Regions from separate parts of the Pantoea dispersa genome, predicted to be linked through region 3. Evidence: riboswitches for the same ligand, from Rfam matches in the RefSeq annotation. Region 3 holds a riboswitch; each other region holds the start of a gene.
The links. Region 3 has a riboswitch for thiamine pyrophosphate ahead of K7H94_RS19190 (LuxE/PaaK family acyltransferase). Riboswitches for the same ligand answer to the same signal wherever they lie in the genome.
Positions count from the first base shown of each region.

Region 1: another riboswitch for thiamine pyrophosphate. It lies ahead of thiC (phosphomethylpyrimidine synthase ThiC); the one in region 3 lies ahead of K7H94_RS19190 (LuxE/PaaK family acyltransferase).
Region 2: another riboswitch for thiamine pyrophosphate. It lies ahead of K7H94_RS21390 (FAD-dependent oxidoreductase); the one in region 3 lies ahead of K7H94_RS19190 (LuxE/PaaK family acyltransferase).

Region 1 covers NZ_CP082346.1:3,696,629-3,703,421, forward strand. The annotation lists gene hemE (uroporphyrinogen decarboxylase) at 1-141, opposite strand, end outside; gene nudC (NAD(+) diphosphatase) at 181-954, opposite strand; gene K7H94_RS17270 (Rsd/AlgQ family anti-sigma factor) at 1,043-1,549, shown strand; TPP riboswitch at 1,701-1,801, shown strand; gene thiC (phosphomethylpyrimidine synthase ThiC) at 1,892-3,814, shown strand; gene thiE (thiamine phosphate synthase) at 3,814-4,461, shown strand; gene K7H94_RS17285 (aminotransferase-like domain-containing protein) at 4,624-6,078, opposite strand; gene K7H94_RS17290 (DUF1127 domain-containing protein) at 6,254-6,439, shown strand; gene rpoC (DNA-directed RNA polymerase subunit beta') at 6,506-6,793, opposite strand, start outside.
Region 2 covers NZ_CP082347.1:572,723-579,515, reverse strand. The annotation lists gene K7H94_RS21420 (LysR family transcriptional regulator) at 1-231, opposite strand, end outside; gene K7H94_RS21415 (pirin family protein) at 355-1,080, shown strand; gene K7H94_RS21410 (glycine zipper 2TM domain-containing protein) at 1,334-1,543, shown strand; gene K7H94_RS21405 (RES family NAD+ phosphorylase) at 1,662-2,369, opposite strand; gene K7H94_RS21400 (hypothetical protein) at 2,362-3,039, opposite strand; gene K7H94_RS21395 (6,7-dimethyl-8-ribityllumazine synthase) at 3,211-3,648, opposite strand; TPP riboswitch at 3,814-3,933, shown strand; gene K7H94_RS21390 (FAD-dependent oxidoreductase) at 4,061-5,005, shown strand; gene thiS (sulfur carrier protein ThiS) at 4,989-5,186, shown strand; gene K7H94_RS21380 (thiazole synthase) at 5,190-5,948, shown strand; gene K7H94_RS21375 (HesA/MoeB/ThiF family protein) at 5,959-6,793, shown strand, end outside.
Region 3 covers NZ_CP082347.1:90,899-97,691, reverse strand. The annotation lists gene K7H94_RS19205 (four-helix bundle copper-binding protein) at 428-760, shown strand; gene K7H94_RS19200 (SDR family oxidoreductase) at 820-1,593, opposite strand; gene K7H94_RS19195 (acyl-CoA reductase) at 1,613-3,061, opposite strand; gene K7H94_RS19190 (LuxE/PaaK family acyltransferase) at 3,058-4,140, opposite strand; TPP riboswitch at 4,236-4,365, opposite strand; gene ddpX (D-alanyl-D-alanine dipeptidase) at 4,441-5,031, opposite strand; gene K7H94_RS19180 (M24 family metallopeptidase) at 5,046-6,161, opposite strand; gene K7H94_RS19175 (M20 family metallopeptidase) at 6,158-6,793, opposite strand, start outside.

The sequences.
Region 1 (6,793 bases), on a different replicon from region 3:
CATAAAATCACCGGCCTCAGCGCGCGTGGCTTTGTATTCCGGCAGGTAACGCCCGGCTTGTCGCATCATCCATACCGGGGTGATATCCACCGGCTGGCGTAACAGGGCGCGCAGATAACGATCGTTCTTCAGTTCACTCATAATGGGCTCTCTCATGCTAAGGCCGGCAGTGTAGCATTTTCACGCCGCGCTGGCGCGACACAGCGCAACCGTATCTTCAATCAGCCGGCGCGCCACGGTGCCCGGCGGCGGCAACAGGGGCAGATCGTCGTAGCGATACCAGCCAGCATCCAGCAGCTCTTTACCATCGTGCTGCAGCTCGCCGCCATCGTACTCCGCCATGAACGCCATCATCAGCGAGTGCGGGAACGGCCACGGCTGCGAGGTCACGTAACGCACATTTTTTACCCGCACGTTACTCTCTTCCATCACCTCGCGGGCCACCGCCTGCTCCAGCGTTTCGCCGACTTCGACAAAACCGGCCAGCACGGTGTAGATGCTGTTGCGATGGCGCGCATGGTTTGCCAGCAGAATCTCCTCACCGCGACGAATCGCCACAATGATGCAGGGGGCGATTTGCGGATAGTAGCGCTCGCGGCAATGGCTGCACAGGCAGGCGAATTCGCGCTTGCTGTGCTGCATTTCATGGCCGCAATAGCCGCACCAGCGATGCGAACGGTAGAACTCTGCCAGCTGCACGCCGCGCCCGGCGAGCTGAAACAGACCGACATCTTCGTCAATCAGCTGGCGCACCGAGGCCATATTGTCCGGACGCGCTTCGCATACCAGCCAGACGTTTTCGCCCTGCCACTCGCCAATCACTCTGCCGCTGCTGCCGGTCAGGCCAAACTCGCCGGATAAGCCATGCGGCAACTCACCTTGCGGCAACCAAAGTTTCTGCGCGGAGCTGACAATCCACCAGCCAGCGTCTACGCTTGAGATCTCACGTTGCATCTTAATCGTTGTCCTTAGCGTCAAATAGCACGCTGAAATCCTGATGTTAAGTGTGTAATAAACAACTATAACTCACCTGGAGCCCCGTATGCTTACCCAGTTAGATAACCTGACCGAGCGTGTAGGTGGCGGTAATGAATTAGTCGACTCATGGTTGCGCGCCCGTCGACAGCTGCTCGTCACCTATTACGAGTTAATTGGCATGAAGCCGAACAAAGAAGCGCTGACCGCGCTGGATGAACAGGCGCTGGATGCGTTTTGCCATCGTCTGGTGGACTATCTCTCTACCGGCCACTTCAGCGTTTACGAGCGCATCATCAGCGAGATGTCCGGCGACAGCCCGATGATTGCGGCGGCGCAGATCTATCCGGCGCTGGAAGGCAATACTGAACGGCTGATGCAACTGTATGACAGCCATCTGCAGCAGGCCATTAATGACGACAACTGCGTGGATTTCCAGCAGGCGCTGTCAGAAGTGGGCGAAGCGCTGGAGTCACGCTTTACGCTGGAAGACAAACTGATTCAGCTCGCCTGGGATAACCAGCTGGCGCGCCCGCCGGTGGCCAATGACAGCACCATTGCTCGTCCGGCCTGAACCGCTGCAGTTGTAAAAGACTTGTTATTCAGGAAAAGCCCTTTTATGCTGAATGGGCTTTTTTATTGTCTTTTTAACGACAATCCACAATCAAACTTTGCGATATAAGCGCAGCGTGCAGCAGTCAGTAAAGTCGCTTATCGCGTAAAACGTAAACTTGTCGGAGTGCCCTTAGGGGCTGAGACCGTTAATTCGGGATCCGCGGAACCTGATCAGGTTAGTACCTGCGAAGGGAACAAGAGTAGATGTGATCAGCACGGTGCAGTCAGGCGCCCGCACCGTTTCTGTTACTCCTTCCGGACTCCGGACAAGCAGCTTCCCCTTGTTTTCAGGAAACTTGCTATGTCTGATGCTAAAACCTCACGTCGTGAACAACGCGCGCAGGCGCAAAAATTTATCGATTCGCTCCAGGGAACCGCCTTCCCTAACTCCAAACGTATCTGGATCAGCGGCAGCCGCGCGGATATCCGCGTCCCGATGCGCGAAATTCAGCTCAGCCCGACGCACACCGGCGGCAGCAAAGATCATCCGCAATACGCAGAAAATGAACCGGTGCCAGTGTATGACACCGCCGGTGCCTATGGCGATCCCCACGCGACCATCAATGTGCATCAGGGTCTGGCAAAATTGCGCGCCGGCTGGATCGCCGAACGCAACGACAGCGAAACCATCAGCGCACTCAGCTCAAGCTACAGTCAGCAGCGGCTGGCAGATGACGGGCTGGATCATCTGCGTTTTGAACACCTCCCGCTGCCGCGCCGGGCCAAAGCGGGTCGCCGCGTCACGCAACTGCACTATGCGCGTCAGGGCATTATCACGCCGGAGATGGAGTTCATCGCGCTGCGCGAAAACATGGGACGTGAGCGTATCCGCAGTAAAACGCTATTGCAGCAGCACGCCGGTCACGGCTTTGGTGCGCAGCTGCCGGAGAATATCAGCGCCGAATTCGTGCGCGCCGAAGTGGCCAGCGGCCGCGCCATCATTCCTGCCAACATCAATCACCCGGAATCGGAGCCGATGATCATCGGCCGTAATTTTCTGGTGAAGGTCAACGCCAACATCGGCAACTCGGCGGTAAGTTCGTCGATTGAAGAGGAAGTGGAAAAACTGGTGTGGGCCACGCGCTGGGGGGCAGATACCGTGATGGATCTGTCGACCGGCCGCTATATCCATGAAACGCGCGAGTGGATTTTGCGCAACAGTCCGGTGCCGATCGGCACGGTGCCAATCTATCAGGCGCTGGAAAAGGTCAACGGTATTGCAGAAGATCTTAACTGGGACATTTTCCGCGATACCCTGCTGGAACAGGCTGAGCAGGGTGTTGATTACTTCACCATTCACGCGGGCGTGCTGCTGCGCTATGTGCCGATGACCGCACAACGGCTGACCGGCATCGTGTCGCGCGGCGGCTCAATCATGGCGAAGTGGTGCCTGTCACATCATCAGGAAAACTTCCTCTACCAGCATTTCCGCGAAATCTGTGAAATCTGCGCCGCCTATGATGTCGCGCTGTCGCTCGGTGATGGTTTACGTCCCGGCTCGATTCAGGACGCCAACGACGAAGCCCAGTTTGCCGAACTGCGTACCTTAGGCGAGCTGACGCAAATCGCCTGGCAATATGATGTGCAGGTCATGATTGAAGGCCCCGGTCACGTGCCGATGCAGATGATCCGCCGCAATATGACCGAGCAGCTGGAACACTGCCATGAAGCGCCGTTTTATACGCTGGGCCCGCTGACGACCGATATCGCGCCGGGCTACGATCATTTCACCTCCGGGATTGGCGCCGCCATGATCGGCTGGTTTGGCTGCGCGATGTTGTGCTACGTCACGCCGAAAGAGCACCTTGGCCTGCCGAATAAAGAGGATGTTAAGCAGGGGCTGATTACCTACAAGATCGCGGCGCACGCTGCCGATCTGGCTAAAGGCCATCCCGGCGCGCAGATCCGCGACAACGCCATGTCGAAAGCTCGCTTCGAGTTCCGCTGGGAAGATCAGTTTAATCTGGCGCTCGATCCACATACCGCGCGGGCCTATCACGACGAAACCCTGCCGCAGGAATCCGGCAAAGTGGCCCACTTCTGTTCCATGTGCGGCCCCAAATTCTGTTCAATGAAAATCACCCAGGAAGTGCGCGAATTTGCCGCCCGTCAGCAGACTGAAGCCCAGCCGATAGCGCTGGGCATGGCGCAAATGTCCGATGCCTTCCGTAGCCGTGGCGGCGAGCTGTATCACGCCGCCGATGCCCTGAAAGAGGAAAAATGATGACTGAAGCCTTCCCTGCCACCGCGCCAAAACTGGGGCTCTATCCGGTTGTCGACAGCGTGTTGTGGATTGAACGCCTGCTGGCAGCCGGCGTGCGCACCCTCCAGCTGCGCATCAAAGATGGCGATGATCGCCAGATTGAAGCCGCGGTACGCGATGCCATCGCCCTGGGCAAACAGTACGGCGCGCGGCTGTTTATCAACGATTACTGGCGTTTAGCGATTAAGTACAACGCCTATGGTGTGCATCTTGGTCAGGAAGATCTGGATGTGGCCGACCTGGACGCTATCCGCCACGCCGGCTTACGCCTGGGTCTGTCGACACACGATGACGCCGAGCTGGATCGCGCGCTGGCGCTGCGTCCGTCCTATATTGCGCTCGGCCACATCTTTCCGACACAAACCAAAGAGATGCCCTCTGCGCCGCAGGGCATTGCCGAGCTGAAGCGCCATCTGGCGCGGCTGCAGCATATTCCCACCGTGGCGATTGGCGGCATTTCGCTGGCACGCGTGCCGGAGGTGCTGGCGACCGGTGTCGGCAGCATTGCCGTGGTCAGCGCGATTACCCAGGCGGAAGACTGGCAGGCGGCCACCCGCCAGCTGCTGGCGCTGGTAGAATCCCCAGAGCATGTCGCAAAAGCGTTGTAACTGACTGCAACGGCGGTAAAAATCCGCGAATACGGCGCGCAAACGGCAGCAGTCAGGGCTGGCGCGACCGGGGACAATCGCTAAAGTGAGCCTGCCCGCTGTCGCTTGCAGCGGGCCAGGGCTGGCTTCCCCGACTCTCTGTCCGGCCCTGCCTTTCCACCGTTATTCTGTCAGGGAGGTGATATGGCGCGTTTCCGCACTGCAGGCCTGCATGGCACGCTCCACAGCTGCGCCGAGGCTGGCAATCGCCTGCTCGGTTTGCTCATTCATTGGCAGACCATAATTGAGGCGCAGACAGTTGCGATATTTACCCGCCGCCGAAAACAGCGAACCGACCGCCACCTGGATTTTCAGCTCCCGCAGCTCCGCATTCAGCCGCACCGCATCGAAGGCTTCCGGCAGCTCAATCCACATCAGGAAACTGCCTTGCGGCCGCGAGACGCAAATGCCGCAGGGAAAATAGTGGCGCACCCAGCAGCTAAACGTCTCATAGTTACGCTGATACACATGGCGCATGCGGCGCAAATGCGGCAGGTAATGGCCCTGACGAATAAACTCTGCGACCGCATACTGCGGCTGCGTTGCCGTCGAACCGGTGCCAATATATTTCATGTGCAGTACGCGATCGCGATAGCGTCCCGGCGCGACCCAGCCCACGCGCAAGCCGGGCGCCAGGGTTTTGGAAAACGAGCTGCACAGCAGCACGCGGCCATCCATATCCAGCGATTTGATGGTGATCGGACGCGGATACTCCCACGCCAGCTCGCCGTAAACATCATCTTCAATGATCGCCGCGTCAAAGCGCTGCGCCAGCGTCAGCAGCGCGCGCTTACGCGCTTCCGGCATGATAAATCCGAGCGGGTTATTGCAGTTGGGTACCACCACCACCGCTTTGATTGGCCACTGCTCAAACGCCAGCTCCAGCGCCTCAAGGCTGATCCCGCTGACCGCATCGGTAGGGATTTCAATGGCGCGAATGCCCAGACCGCGCAGTGTCTGCATGGTGCCGTGAAACGCTGGCGACTCGACGGCAATGATATCGCCTGGCTCGCACACGGCGCGAATCGACACCGACAGCGCTTCATGGCAACCGGTAGTGATGACAATATCTTCCGCCGTCAGTTGACAGCCGCTGTCAATTGTCAGCCGCGCAATTTGCTCGCGCAGCGCTGCCACGCCGAGCAGGCTGTCGTAGTTGAGCTGATCAATGTCCTGCTTCTGCGCCATGCGGCCCATGATTTTCCACAGCGGCTTGAGCGTCGGCTGGGTCAGGTCCGGCATGCCGCTGCCCAGCTGCAGCACGTCGCCATTAATGCGGCTGCTCAGCAGCTCCAGCACCGATTCCCACTGGGTGATCTCAACCGGACGCTGTACGGGTCGGGTCATCGCGGGCACCGGCGGCGTGGCTTTACGGGTAGCGACAAAATAGCCGGAACGCGGCTGCGGCACGATAAGCTGCTTCTCTTCCAGCAGATGATAAGCCTGCTGCACGGTACTGATGCTGACGCCGTGCTCAATGCTGAGCGTACGCACCGAGGGCAAGCGTTCGCCGCTGCGATACAGCCCCTGCTCAATACGGTCTGAAAGCAGACAGGCCAGATGTTGATAGCGCGTCATTGTGTGCCTCGCTGCGTTAACGGTGATCAAAAATCAGTACAGATGACGCCTATTTCTACCATTCAGATCGGTACGGGCGCAATCTGTATGTTAAAGATAAGTGATTTTTGAACCTGTATTGAATTCGCCATCAGAGGGAAAATGTCGTTCAGACATCATACTGAGGGCTGGGATTATGGAATTTGATCAGAACCGGGCGGCAAAACCGTTCAGCGTGACCTTACTCGATATCTTTCGTGGCGGCGTGCGCGCGATAAAACGCTGGCATGCCAGACGGGAAACGCGGGAGATTCTTTCGCACCTGAGTGATGCGCAGTTGCGTGACATCGGGCTGACGCGTCAGGATATCAATCAGAAATAACGCGGATTTCAGACGAAAAAAAACCCTGCCGAGGCAGGGTTTTTTCATGGTCAGCAGAGCAGACGATTATTCGTCGTCGCTACCGCCCAGACCGGCGTTCAGCAGCTCAGCGAGGCTGGCAGAGGCTTCATCCGCAGTCACCTGCGGTGCAACCGGTGCTTCACCCGCCTGACGGCGACGCATACGATCCTGGTGGTAAGCATAACCGGTACCGGCCGGGATCAGACGACCCACGATAACGTTCTCTTTCAGGCCGCGCAGTTCGTCGCGCTTGCCTGCTACCGCTGCTTCGGTCAGGACACGGGTGGTCTCCTGGAACGATGCCGCAGAGATGAACGATTCGGTTGCCAGCGA
Region 2 (6,793 bases), 210 kb from region 3:
TTCCTGCACATCATCCAGAATGCGCTGCGCATGCTGGGCAAACAGCTGGCCGTTGTCGGTAACGGACAGTTTGCGCGTATTGCGATTCAGCAAACGCGCCCCGAGTGACTCTTCCAGCGCGGCGATGCGCCGGCTGACGTACTGCTTGGAGAGCATCAGCTGTTCAGCCGCAGCGGTAAAGTTGCCCGCTTTGATTACAGCGACGTAAATCCGGAGATCTTCAATCTGCATATTGTCCACTTATCTGTGACAGTCATTGTCATACAGGCGCATTGTTGGGCAAATCAGTTTACGTATACTGGTCAGCAACGGGAAGGGCCTTCGCCCTCCAGCTAAAAATTTAAGGAGCAGACCATGATTGAACAACGACTGTCCGAACAACGTGGCTTAGGCGATCACGGCTGGCTGCATTCACGCCATACCTTTTCGTTTGCCAGCTACTGGGACCCACAACAGACCGGTTTCTCCGATCTGCTGGTGATTAACGATGATCAGGTAGCACCGGGTCGCGGTTTCGGTGCGCATCCGCACAACAACATGGAGATTATCTCTTACGTGCTGGAAGGCGCGCTGGAGCATAAAGATTCCATGGGTACCGGTTCGGTTATCGTGCCCGGTGACGTGCAGCTGATGAGCGCCGGTAGCGGCGTAACGCACAGCGAGTTTAACCACTCGAAACAGGACAATGTGCACTTCCTGCAGATCTGGATTGTGCCGGCAGAACGCGGTACCGAGCCGGGTTACCAGCAGGTGTCAGTGGCAGAGGCCGACAAACGCGGCCAGCTGCGCCTGATTGTTTCGCCACAAGGCGATAACGGCTCGCTGCGCGTACGTCAGGATATGCGTATTTACGCGGGACTGTTTGACGGTGCCGAGCAGCAGACGCTGGAACTGGCTAACGATCGCTATGCTTATATTCACGTGGCGCGCGGCAGCATTGAAGTGAATGGCGTGAGCTTTAAAGCCGGCGACGGCGCGCGCGTACGCAATGAGACGGCGCTGCGGTTCGCTAACGGTAACAACGCTGAAGTGCTGGTGTTTGATTTACGACCAGTCGAAGTTAATCATCCGCAGCGTTAATTCATTGCGCGGTAAGTCAGCGAGGCATGGCGTGAACCTTCACGCCATGCCTTTTTATTTGGCTTAAGGAACGAATAATAACCAGTACCTGACAGGTCCGGCATAAAATAGGAATTTTTACCTTCCACAAAAATGCAAAGCCCCTTAAATTTGCCTCCAGGATAAGCACGCTACGCTAGGTATTTGGCGGCTAAACAACAAACAAAGTTAACACTATTACATTCCATTAGAATTAATGGTAATGAGGATTTTGATGGTTTTAAAACGCAGCTTTAATATCGCAGTGGTATTGGTTTTAGCCTTTTCTGTAACGGCTTGTGGTATGTCTCATCGTGGCCGCAACACCGCCATTGGCGCTGGTGTAGGTGCGGTCGGCGGCGCTGTTCTGACCGGCGGCAGCACCTTCGGTACCCTCGGCGGCGCAGCTATCGGCGGCCTGATTGGTCACGAAGTCAGCCGTTAATTTCACCGCTACTCAGGATTTCGCCAGCTGGAGTGCTGGCGAAATTTTAAACCATTTCATTTTTAAATTCTTATTCGTCCACTTTTCTCTTTTATCCATCGCCGGATAGCATCATGGTTTATTTTGCTGCAATGATAAACACACCTAATCGCGATGCGAGATGTAAAACCTCGCCATAAGTATCGGAATCATCAATCAGGCTTAATGATTTATTAAGTGGCGTCAGCATGCCAGGTGAAATTCGATCGCCAAATAACATCACTGCCCGCGCTGAATCATCCTGACGGGATATCCATGAAAGGCCCTGCGCTGATTCGCTCTGATGATGCAGAGCGGCTGCCCAGCGTCGGGTGAGGGGATAGTGATGTTTTTCTGTATCGATAAGCTGCTTACGCGTGATACCTAACTTGCGCAATGCGATGCTGCTCAGGTCGATCAGCAGCATATCTTCATTAACTTTAAGACAGGAATGAAGTTGATAATGTAATTTATTCTTATCCAGCGTCTTAAGACCGGGTGCGAAAGGCACGTCATGAAATACTGTTTCCATTAATGCGCAGTCTCTGGTCGAACCGCCGTATAGAGTCGGTATTGGCTGCCCATGTCTGGTTTTTATTGGACTGAAGCGGGCATTCCCTTTCACTCCAGGATTAAACTGGTTGGCGGCATAATGCGACAGATGGACCCGGTGCAGAATGCTTCCTGCTGAAAGCGTAATAAATGACAGCTGAAGTAAAGCGCCTGGCAATGGCGCACCTTCTTCGGCAGTAATAACAGGCAAAGTTGATAAATCATCAGGTTGCGCCGCAGTGCTGCGCTTATCCATGCGTTATTCCTTCCATTTCATCCAGAGCGGCGTCGATGACGCGTTGCGCTTCGGTTAGCAGTAGATCCTGTGGCCGTTTGCCCGCAAGGAAACTGTTATTCGACAGAAACCACAATGCAATAGCCCAACTGTCTTTGTGTCCGGCAAAAATCCTGAGTATCTGAGCCAGTGGTTTAATCGGGCGAAAGTGCGTGTCGCGATCCAGGCCATAATCGGGGAAATAATCTATCCCATTGTGATTGATGGCAAATATCTGACCGCTTTTTTTCCATTTATTCGGCTGAGCGCTCGGATTTGTGGAACTCAACCCTGCCAGTTGCGCCACTTCTGCGGCGCTGAGCCAGTTTCCGCTCTCCAGCACGGCATTGCGCGCCTCTAGCAACATCGCCGCTTCTTTGAGTAAATGAGGCGAAGCTGGCACGCGCGGTAACATCGCAATGGCCAGTTGCTCCAGCGATTCCTGCCGCTGCCGCTGTTGAAAAATTGCAAACATGGATGAAGCGATTGCGGAAAGATTTTCTGACAGGTTGCGCAGCGTCAGCGCATCGCTTGGATGGTCGAAAGTAATGGCAACAACGTGACTGGCATGTGATTTTGACAGTCGCCCCTGAATCTCCTGCGGAGTACCCGTCAGTGCAGAAACCCCGGTTTGATCTTTATCGCTAACCATCAGTTAACTCCCGCAAGGTTATTTAGGTTATCCGATTTTAAAGATATCCCGAATAACTTGCAATGGCATTGACGGTGCTGCTTTAAGTAAGCAAGAGGCGAGTGGTAAGAGGGAGCACACTGCAGAAAACGGATTGTTAAAAGTGGGAAACGCTAACAATCCGTTTGAGGTTCAGTCGATCTGAAGCTGGTGAATCATCAGAGCGGCGCGGGCGGCTTCTTTGCCTTTTTTAATGAAATGTTCGGTATAAAACGCTTCAATCGCGTCGACCGGCTGAAAATTGTGCGGAGTGAGTGATACCGAAAACACCGGAACATTGGTGGTGAGCTGCACATTCATCAGGCCATCGACGACGGCCTGCGCGACAAAGTCATGGCGATAGATGCCACCGTCGACCACCAGCGCGGCGCAGACAATCGCATCAAATTTGCCGGTTTCGGCCAGGCGTTTGGCCAGCAGCGGCATTTCAAACGCGCCGGGTACGTCATAGCTTTTTAAAGTATTTTCGACGCCTTGTTCTGCCAGTTCCTGCTCAAATCCTACCAGCGCGTTGTTCACGATCGCCTGATGCCATCCTGCTTTAATAAAAGCCACACGAAACTTATTCATAATGCTTCCATGATTAGCTGAAAAATTTATAAGTGAATAATAAAAAAGTCTTTTTTATCATCTGCCCGCTATCCGTCTGGTATACCATATGTTGCAATTTTGATCCACAACGCGGGCAGCGCGGTTAACGTGCTGCTTGACGCCAGCCAGCGCCTGCAATACAAATAGACGCGTCGGGGGAGTCTCGCCTGAGAGACTGAGAGGCTAATAGCGCACTGCGCGGCTTAGCGACCCTTTGAACCTGACCCAGTTGATACTGGCGTAGGAAGACTGACGGCTTCATGTGCAAAGCCGTCTGGCGCAAAGGCGAGCCCGATCGCTGGCGTCGATTCCCTTCACCTGTATCTGCGGGTCTCAGTTATCACTGAGAGGCCGATGTGAATTTCCCAGATTATTTACCGGAACGTGATTCATGAGCCGCTGGAGCGTGCTCGGTAGCGGCGTGTCCGGGATTTGTGTCGCCACGCTGCTGGCTGAGCGCGGCGAAACCGTCGAGGTCATTGATGATGAAGCGCGTCAGCCTGCCTCGTGGTTTGCCGGTGGCATGCTGGCGCCGTGGTGTGAAGCAGAAAGCGCGCCAGCGGAGGTGATTACCCTCGGCCAGCATGCTGCGGCCTGGTGGCAAACGCGCGTCAGCAGCGTGGTGCATCAGGGTACGTTAGTGCTGGCACCGCCGCGTGATAACCCGGAGTTAAACCGCTTCGCGCGCATGACGACGGCGCATCAATGGGTTGATCCGGCGTCGCTTGAACCGGCGCTGGAAAACCGGTTTGCGCGCGGACTGTTTTTCCCGCGCGAAGCACATCTCGATCCGCGCCGTGCGCTGGCTGAACTGCGTGACAAACTGCTGCAGCGCGGCGTCCGCTTTGATGCGCGCCAGCCATCGGGCCGGATCATCGACTGTCGCGGTATCCATGCCAGAGCGCAGCTCTCCGGCCTGCGCGCGGTGCGCGGGGAAATGCTGATCCTGCAGAGTCATGAGGTGTCATTTTCCCGGCCGATTCGTCTGCTCCATCCGCGTTTTCCCTGTTATCTGGTGCCGCGTCGCGACGGCCACTTCATGCTCGGCGCCACCATGATCGAAAGCGACGATGCCAGCGCTATCAGCGCGCGCGCCATGATGGAACTGCTCAGCGCGGCCTACACCCTGCACCCGGCGCTGGCGGAAGCGCGCGTCATCGAAAGCGGCAGCGGTCTGCGTCCGGCATGGCCGGCTAATCTGCCGGAAATCCACTATCACAACGGTATTTTTTATCTTAACGGCATGTATCGTCACGGTTTTCTGCTGGCACCAATGATGGCAGAACAGCTGATGCAGCGCCTGTCCGGGGAGGTTAGCCATGAATATTCAGCTTAACGGCCGCACCATCAGCACTGAGGCCACCAGCCTCAGCGAATTGCTGATCGAACAGCAAATCGATGCGGCCTGTGTTGCCACCGCCTGCAATGGCGATTTTGTGCCGAAAAGTCAGTATGCCAGCCTGCAGTTACAGGAAGGCTGGCAGCTGGAAGTCCTGTCACCGATGCAGGGAGGCTGAGCGATGTTTTACGATTTTACGCCGCAGTCACGCTTGCTGCTCGGCACCGCAGGCTACCCTTCACCGGCGATTTTGCAGCAGGCGATCGCCGCATCCGGCAGTGAAATTATCACTGTCAGCCTGCGCCGCGAAGGCACGGCGGGCGCGGCTTTTCGCGAGCTGCTGACGGGCCTGAATATGCGCGTGCTGCCCAATACCGCTGGCTGCCACACGGTCAAAGAGGCCGTCACCACCGCGCACATGGCGCGCGAGTTGTTTAACACGCCGTGGATCAAGCTGGAAGTGATTGGTCATGCCGACACGCTGCAGCCCGATCCGTTCGCGCTGGTCGAAGCGGCACGCATTTTGTGCGCCGACGGCTTCCTGGTGTTTCCCTACACCACGGAGGATCTGATAGTCGGTGAAAAACTGCTGGCCGCTGGCTGTGAACTGCTGATGCCGTGGGGCGCGCCCATCGGCTCCGGCCAGGGATTGCGAAATATTGACGGGCTGCGGGCGATGCGTGCCTGGTTCAGCGATATTCCACTGATCATTGATGCTGGCATCGGCGCGCCGTCACAGGCAGCGCAGGCGATGGAGATGGGCTTCGATGCCATCCTGCTCAATACCGCTGTGGCGAAAGCGGGCGATCCGGTGGCGATGGCGCGCGCGTTCAGCCAGGCGATCGCCGCCGGGCAGGGCGCGCGCGAGGCCGGGCTGATGGAGAAGCGTGATATGGCCGTGGCCTCAACGCCGATCTTCGGCCTCGCTAACCTGAACTAAGGAGCTCGCAATGGAACGCTACCAACGCCAGATGATGCTGCCGGAAATTGGCGTCGTCGGGCAGCAGAAACTGGCTCGCGCCCGCGTGCTGGTAGCCGGTGCCGGTGGGCTGGCCGCCACGCTGCTGCCTCAGCTGACGGGCGCGGGCGTCGGTCAGCTGTGTCTGTACGATGACGATCAGGTCGCGCTGCATAACCTGCATCGCCAGACGCTGTTCACCCTGCAGGATGTGGGTCGCAGCAAAGCTGTGGCGGCGCAGCAGGCTTTGCATCAGCGCAATCCTGAGGTGCAAATCGAAGCGGTGCCCGAGGCGCTGAGTGCCAGCAATATCGCGCAGGCGCTGGCGGAGTGCGATCTGGTGATTGATGCCGCCGATAACTTCGCGGTGACTTACCAACTGTCTGATGCCTGTTTCCAGGCGGGCATACCGCTGATCAGCGCCTCGGTGCTGGGTCGTCAGGGCTATGCTGGCGGTTTTTGCGGCGGCGCACCGAGTTATCGTGCGCTGTTTCCGCAGCTGCCTGCTTCCGCAGCTAACTGCAACACCGCCGGCGTGATAGGGCCAGCCGTGGCGGCGCTGGGGGCGATGCAGGCGCAGATGGCGCTCAGCATACTGCTCGGCCTGCAACCCTCACCGCTCGGTTGCATGGTCAACTGTGACTTCGTCAGCTGGCACTTTCGTTCGTTCCGCTTTGATGCGGCACAGGAACCGGCCCAGCCCGGCGTGCCGTTTATTGATGCTCACCTGTTACAGCCCGGAGACTGCATTGTGGAGCTGCGCAGCTGCGAAGAGGCGCCCGCCAGCGTGGCCGATCGGGTTGAGCGCGTATTGCCGCACGAACTGG
Region 3 (6,793 bases):
GTTTACGCTTCGCTTAAATGCGTGATAAACCTTGTCAGGAGAGTAATTTTCTCGCTGGAAAACAATTAATCGATCAAATCTTCAGCGATCCGGCAGCATTTACCGCTTCGCTTATAATGCCTCAATTGCATCGTTTATTTACCACGAATTTAAACTATTGCTTATTTAACTAACAAATCCGCAGCGGCTATATTTGTACAAGCCACACAGACTTGTACACTTTTATTTAAGCGGTTTTTATTACCTGCGCTGATATATACACAAGCTTACAATTAGCTAACTCCGCATTATTAAAGGGATAATTGCATCTGCGATGCACCTTACCGGGGTTAATCCGCCGCTATCCACTTGATATCCCCTCTGTTTTAGCTAAATTCTCCCTTCAGGCTCACACACGCGTCGTTTTACCCTGACGCTAAGGAAACCCATGAACGCTGAACTCAATGACTGTATCGCGCTGTGCTATCGCTGCGCGACCGCCTGCGACCACTGTGCAGCGGCTTGTCTGCTGGACGCTGACGCCAGTGAGATGAGCGTCTGCATTAGCCTGAATCAGCAGTGCGCGGCGTTGTGTCGCGTAACCGCCCAATTGCTGGCTGCCCAGAGTGAACTGAGCGAGCAGCTCTGTACCATCACGTCGATGGCCTGTCAGCTGGCTGGTTGGGAGTGCCAGAAGCACCAGCATCCGCACTGTCAGACCTGTGCTGAAATTTGCCTGCAGTGCGCAGATAGCTGCATGACGGTGGGCATGGCGGAATAACGGATTGAGGTACCGGGAGGGCGGTGGCAGGTCGCCAGTGCGGTGACTGGCGACCTGGCTTAATGATCCTGCATCACCAACCCGCCATCGACATACAGCGTCTGGCCGGTGACAAATTCGCTCCATGCTGATGCCAGAAACAGCACCGGCCCGGTGATATCCGCAGCGCGCGCCAGTCGACCGAGCGGCGTTTGCGCTGTCAGCGCATGGCGTACCGCTTCTGGCGTATGCTGACTGGCATCGGTGGGATACACCAGTCCCGGCGCCACGCAGTTCACCCGAATACCCAGCGCCCCCAGCTCAGCCGCCAGCGTCCGGCTAAAGCCCGTCAGCGCGGCTTTTGCGGTGATATAGTCGTGATAAGCCACCGCTGGCCGGGCGATTAAATCACTCACCAGATTGATGATACTGCCGCGCGCGCGGCGGCGCATCAGCGGCAAGGCCGCCTGACACATGTTGTAGCAGGCGTTCACTGCGCCATCAAACTGCGTCTGGTAAGCGGACCAGGACGTTTCCCAGAAGCGCTGGCGCTGGTCCGGATCGAAGCGATAAGGTGCGAAGGCATTGTTCACCACCACATCCAGTCGGCCGGTAGCGGCCTCGATCTGCTGCATCATATCGGCTACCTGTGCGGCACAGGTCACATCGGCGGCAATCGCCAGTGCCCCCCCGCCCTGTGCTTCACAGGCCGCCACCACCTGCGCAGCGGCGTCGTGATTACGTAAATAGTTGACCACGACAAATGCGCCTTCGGCGGCAAAGGCCTGGGCAATGGCGGCGCCAATACCGCGGCTGGCGCCGGTCACCAGCACGGTGTGATTGCTGAATTTCATTGCGTTTCTCCACGCCAGCTCAGTCAAGATAGGGCGCATAGTGTTCAGCGGCGGTTTCCGCCGCCTGTTCGATTTCGCACAGGGTGACCAGATCCAGCAGGCTAAAACGGCCATCGTGATGCCAGCCCGCCTCCGGTGAAGTCATGTTACCCAGCGCCGTGATGCGCGTGACGCCCGCCGCACCGAGCTGCGCCGCCAGCCGAAACAGCACCTCGGGCGCGGCCGCGAGGCCAACGCTTTGCAGATACGCGCGCTGCGCGGCCACCCAGTTTACCGTCTCCTCCAGCGTATCCACGGCAATCACCTTCAGCGTACGTCCGAGCGCGCCCGGTTGTAACGGCTCCGGCTTGTCGACGTACACCACCGCCCAGGCATCGTGCTCATCGCCGTACAGCGTGCGGTCACCGCTCAGCGCATGCATTTCCTCCGCGTTGCGCCACGCGGCCACAGCCTGACTTTCACCCAGCGTTAGCGTCGCGCGCGGATAGCGCTGTGCCAGCGCGGCAAGTTCATGGGCGAGGTAAGTAGCAAACTCCTGCGGCGTCACCCGGCCGCCGCGCTCAATAAACAGCGCCTGCGGCGAGTAACAGCCAGCCTGGTCATAGCGCATCACATCGTAAGCCACCTGACGCGCCAGCGCCGTACCGCGCCGCACGTCCAGCGCCGAGCGCGCCACCATGCCAAAACTGATTTTGTGGCCGTGCGGCAGAAAGCGCGTGGCTGGCGGCAGACGCCGCTGCATCGCCGTCAGCGCGGCTTCTCCGCCATAAGCCATCACCACGTCTGCCTCGCGGAACCACTGCTGCTCAGTGCGTTCATCACCGCCCTGCCACCATACAACGGCCAGACAGTCGCCCAGCTGCGGATCGATCTCCGCCAGCAGCTGGGCGAACCAGCCCGCCATCAGCGGCTCAGCGCTCGCCACTTTGCCCACGCTTCCCGCCTTCACCAGCAGGCCGGCAATCAGGCTCCACAGCGGCAAACCCGGCACATTGCCGGCCCAGACCTGCAGCAACAGCTGTGGACCAAACGCGCGGGCAAAGCCGCCTTTTGGCCGCGGCTGAAAATCGTCCAGCATCTGCACGTTGCCGAAATCCTCCGCCAGAAAACGCCGCAGCTGCGGTTCACGGAAGGTTTTGAGATAGCCGGTTAAACCGAGCCGCAGCATCCCGGCGTCATAGCCGGTAACCAGCGGCAGCAACCGCTCCGCCTGCTGGCGCAACGGGTGCGAACGGTCAAGCAGGCGCGCGATGGCTTCATCAATCAACGCGGTGATGCGCGCTACGCTCAGGGTGTGCAGGTAGCGGCGCGCGTTATCGCGTACGCTGGCCGCCAGCGTGGCAATCTGCGCCTCGGACAGCACCGGCACGCACACTTCCAGCGTGCTGCCCTGCTGGCCAAAGTGCAGGCTGTGCCACGCCACCTCGCTGTGGCGGATGCCCGGCAGATGGCCGGCATACACTTTCATGCCCGCGCCTGCGCGGCAGCGAGAAACGATTCCATCGCCAGCGAGCAGCCTTTGGCATCCGCGCCCGCGACGCGGCCCAGCAACTGAAAACCGCCGGGCACCATCACGCCGGCATCTTCGGTCAGAATCGCGGAAACAGAATTGAAATGGGCGAGATCGTGATGCACCAGTACGCCTGTCTCACCTTCCGGCACGTCCGCACCGGTCAGCGGGTTGACCACGCGCGTGCGGATCCAGTGCGGTCCGGATTTCACCGGCGGGCAGATTTCATTGCCGGCATCGTAAAACTGGGTGCTGAGTTCAGTCATGCCGTACATATTGATGCAGTGCGAACGCGGCACGCCGAGCGTCTGCTGCAGCGCGCTATAAAACGCCTCCGCCGCAACTTCACGCGACTGGCCCTTAAAACCCCCGGTGTCGAGGATGCGGCTGCCCGGCGGCAGCCTGAAACGCCGCTGCTGACGCGCCAGTTCGTCCAGCAGATGGACAAAACTGTAGCTGGCACCCAGCAGGGCATAGGGTTGGCCGCTGGCCTGCGCCTGCTCCAGCGCGGCGATCAGACGCGGCAGTTTCAGCCCCTGCGCATCCACCATCACTTCGCTGTCTGGCGTGCCACATTCTTGCATCGCCAGCGTCAGATAATGGGCCAGCGAAGAGTGCGGCAGCTCGCTGCTGTGCGGAAACAGGATCGCCATCGGCAGGCGCGGATGTCCGGCCATAAAGCGCTGGCGGAAATTGATCAGCATCGAGCGATCGTAAACCGCCAGCGTCGGGTGATAGCTGCGCCCCCGGCCGGTCCCCGTGGTGCCGCTGGTCATAAAGATGTGGGGAATCTCCGCCACCGGACGGCAGCTCAGCGTCAGATCTTTAAACGCCGTAATCGGCACCGCCGGAATCTGCCGCCACTGTTTTACCGTCAGCGGCGTGCGGCCGCGCTGGCGGGCGAAACGGGCGTAGGGAAGATTGTGTTCGAATTGCCACGCGAACAGCTGCAGCGCCAGCTGGTTGAAATCCGCTTCCGTGGTTTCCTGGCGCTGCATAAACGCCAGCAGCGCGGCGATGATTGACGCTTCGGTCATGAAGGTGCCCTCTTTGGACTGCGGCATAACGGCCTGCCAGGGCCTGAGAAATGCGCAGGATTCGCAGAAAGGCGCAAAGAGGGAATGAGGGCGTGCAGTGACCCCGGTTCCACATCCCTACGCCGGTATTAGCCGGATCAGGTTCAGAGGGTCACTACGTTGCCGGCCGTGACAGCCGCGCGGGTAGAATCTCAGCCCTCTAACAGGGCACCCCTTGGAACAAGCTGCATTCTGGGGTCGGAACGGAGGGCGTGTCAAGGCGGGAAGGCGCAGAACCCCCTCGCTTCAGCAACGCGATTATTAACGCGCAATATCACTCACAGGAGCGCGATCAGCCCGGCTGACGCAGGCAAAGCGATCGCTGAGCAGCGGATAGTTTTGCGCATCCGGCAGTTCAAAGTGCCACCATTCGGTGGGCATGCCGACAAAACCGCCGCCGAGCATGATGGCGTTCAGCAACAGGCGATGGCGCTGCGCCTGCTGCGGCACGTTGGGATGGAACGGGTGCGACTCAGCAGACATGTCGTCAAACCCGGTCCCCATCTCCAGAATGTTGCCCGCCTCATCCACCAGCGTCACATCGATCGCCACGCCACGGCTGTGATTCGAGCCCCGCGCCGGTGGCACCACATAATCCGCGTCGGGACAGGCATCCCACAAGTGCCACTGCGCCTGCTGCGGACGATACGCGTCCAGCACCAGCAGGCGGAACCCCGCCAGCCGGGCGATGTCACTGCTGCGGCGCAGCGCGGCGGCGGCATCCGGATGCAGCAACGCCTGCGCGTCGCGATAAATGGCATACCCGGCGATGTTATCGGCGGTGGCGTATTTCAGATCAAACATCAGGCCCGGCAAGGTGGCAGCCAAATCGATTAATTCAACGTCCTGCACTGTACATCATCCTGTTAATTGTTAGCCGGCAGCGTAAACGGCTGGCGCGGCAGCGTGGTGAGTCGCTCTGCGCCCTGTGCCGTGACGCGCACGGTTTCACTGAAGGCGAGGCCCTGCGCTGAAATATACATGTGAAACACCATGTTTTCCTCCAGTAACCACGGCGCCTGAGGATGAAAACAGCAGCTGAAATCGCTCGGACGCGGGGTGCGCGTATACAGACCCAGCGCATAACCGGTGATGTTGCTGTAATCCTCACGCAGCCCGGCGCTGAGCACCGCCTCACGCGCGACGGCATCCACCGTGCAGGCCGCAACGCCCGGCTTCATCGCCTGCAGCTGGCGATCCTGAATGGCGATCAGCTGTTGTGCCAGCGCCGCGCGCGCCGCAGAGATTTCACCGACAATCAGCGGACGCATCAGGCGCGCGCTGTAGTGCCGCACTTTTGGGATCAGCTCAACGTGCAGCACATCGCCCGCTTGCAGACGCTGCTCATGGCCGCTGGCATGCAAAAATCCGCTGTCGCCGCTGGCGATAACAATCGGTCCGGTTTCACCGCTGTCAGCACCGAGTCGCAGAAATTGTGCCGCCGCCAGCGCGGCGACATCACGCACGCGCCAGCCGCCCTGCACCTGCGCACTCAGCTGGGCCAGCGTGGCATCGGCAATGCTGGCGGCCTGGCGTAAGCTGGCGATTTCAGCCTGAAATTTAACGCTGCGCAACCGGTCGCTGATGCCGCTGACATCACACCAGCGCACCCCGGGCAGATGGCGCGCCAGCTGCTGCCAGCTATGCACCGTCATGCCGTAGGATGCATAATCCGCGCCCAGCCGCGCCCGCTGATAGCCGCGCCGCGTCAGGCTTTGCGCCACCGCCAGCCACGGATCGTCTTCATCGCGGTACGCGTCAATCGCCAGCTGCGGTGACTGCGCGCGGCACGGCGCGGCATCCAGCTGGCGCAACACCATCCACGGTTCGTCCTGCAACGGCACCAGACAGGCACGATAACGCGTTTCCGACACGGTATAACCGGTTAACCATGCCAGCAGTTCGCCATGATCGATCAGCATCACCTCAATGTCGGCGGCGCGCATGGCGCTGCGCAGCCGTGACAGCGCGTCGGCGATCATGACGCAGGTTCAACCGGCTGGCAGATGTCGAGGATTGCCAGCAAATAGATGCGCACCATATCGAGAAATTCACTGATCTCAACGCGCTCGTCCGGCATGGTGTTGTACTTGCCGCCGGGTCCGCACACGATGCCCTCCATGCCTGCATGCTGATACAGGTGCGCCGCATCGGTACCGTAGAAGGCGGGCGGCGTAATCACCCCAGTAGGCTGCGGCGTGCCGCGCACAGTCTGCCAGCCGCGATTAACCGCTTTAACGATTGGCGATTCCGGCGACACCTCAAACGGCAGCATGGTGGGTTTATCGCGCAGGCCGTCATCGAACAGCTGCGCCTGCAGGCCCGGATAGCGCTGGCACAGTGCATCCAGCAGGGCCTGCAGGTCGGCCAGCACGCCGTCCACCGTTTGCCCCGGCGCAAAGCGGGCGGAGCCTTTCAGGCGGACAAAATCCGCGACCTGCGGCGGCCGCCACTCCTGCAAATCACGCCCCAGCGCACCGTGTACGGTGCCAATATGACCACGGTTAATTTTGCGGTGTTCTGCGCTTTTCGCTCCGCTGAAGGTGATGTTATTGATCTGCGGAATCAGTTCGACCGCCGCCGCAATCGCGTCGACCGCCTCCTCACGCTTTGA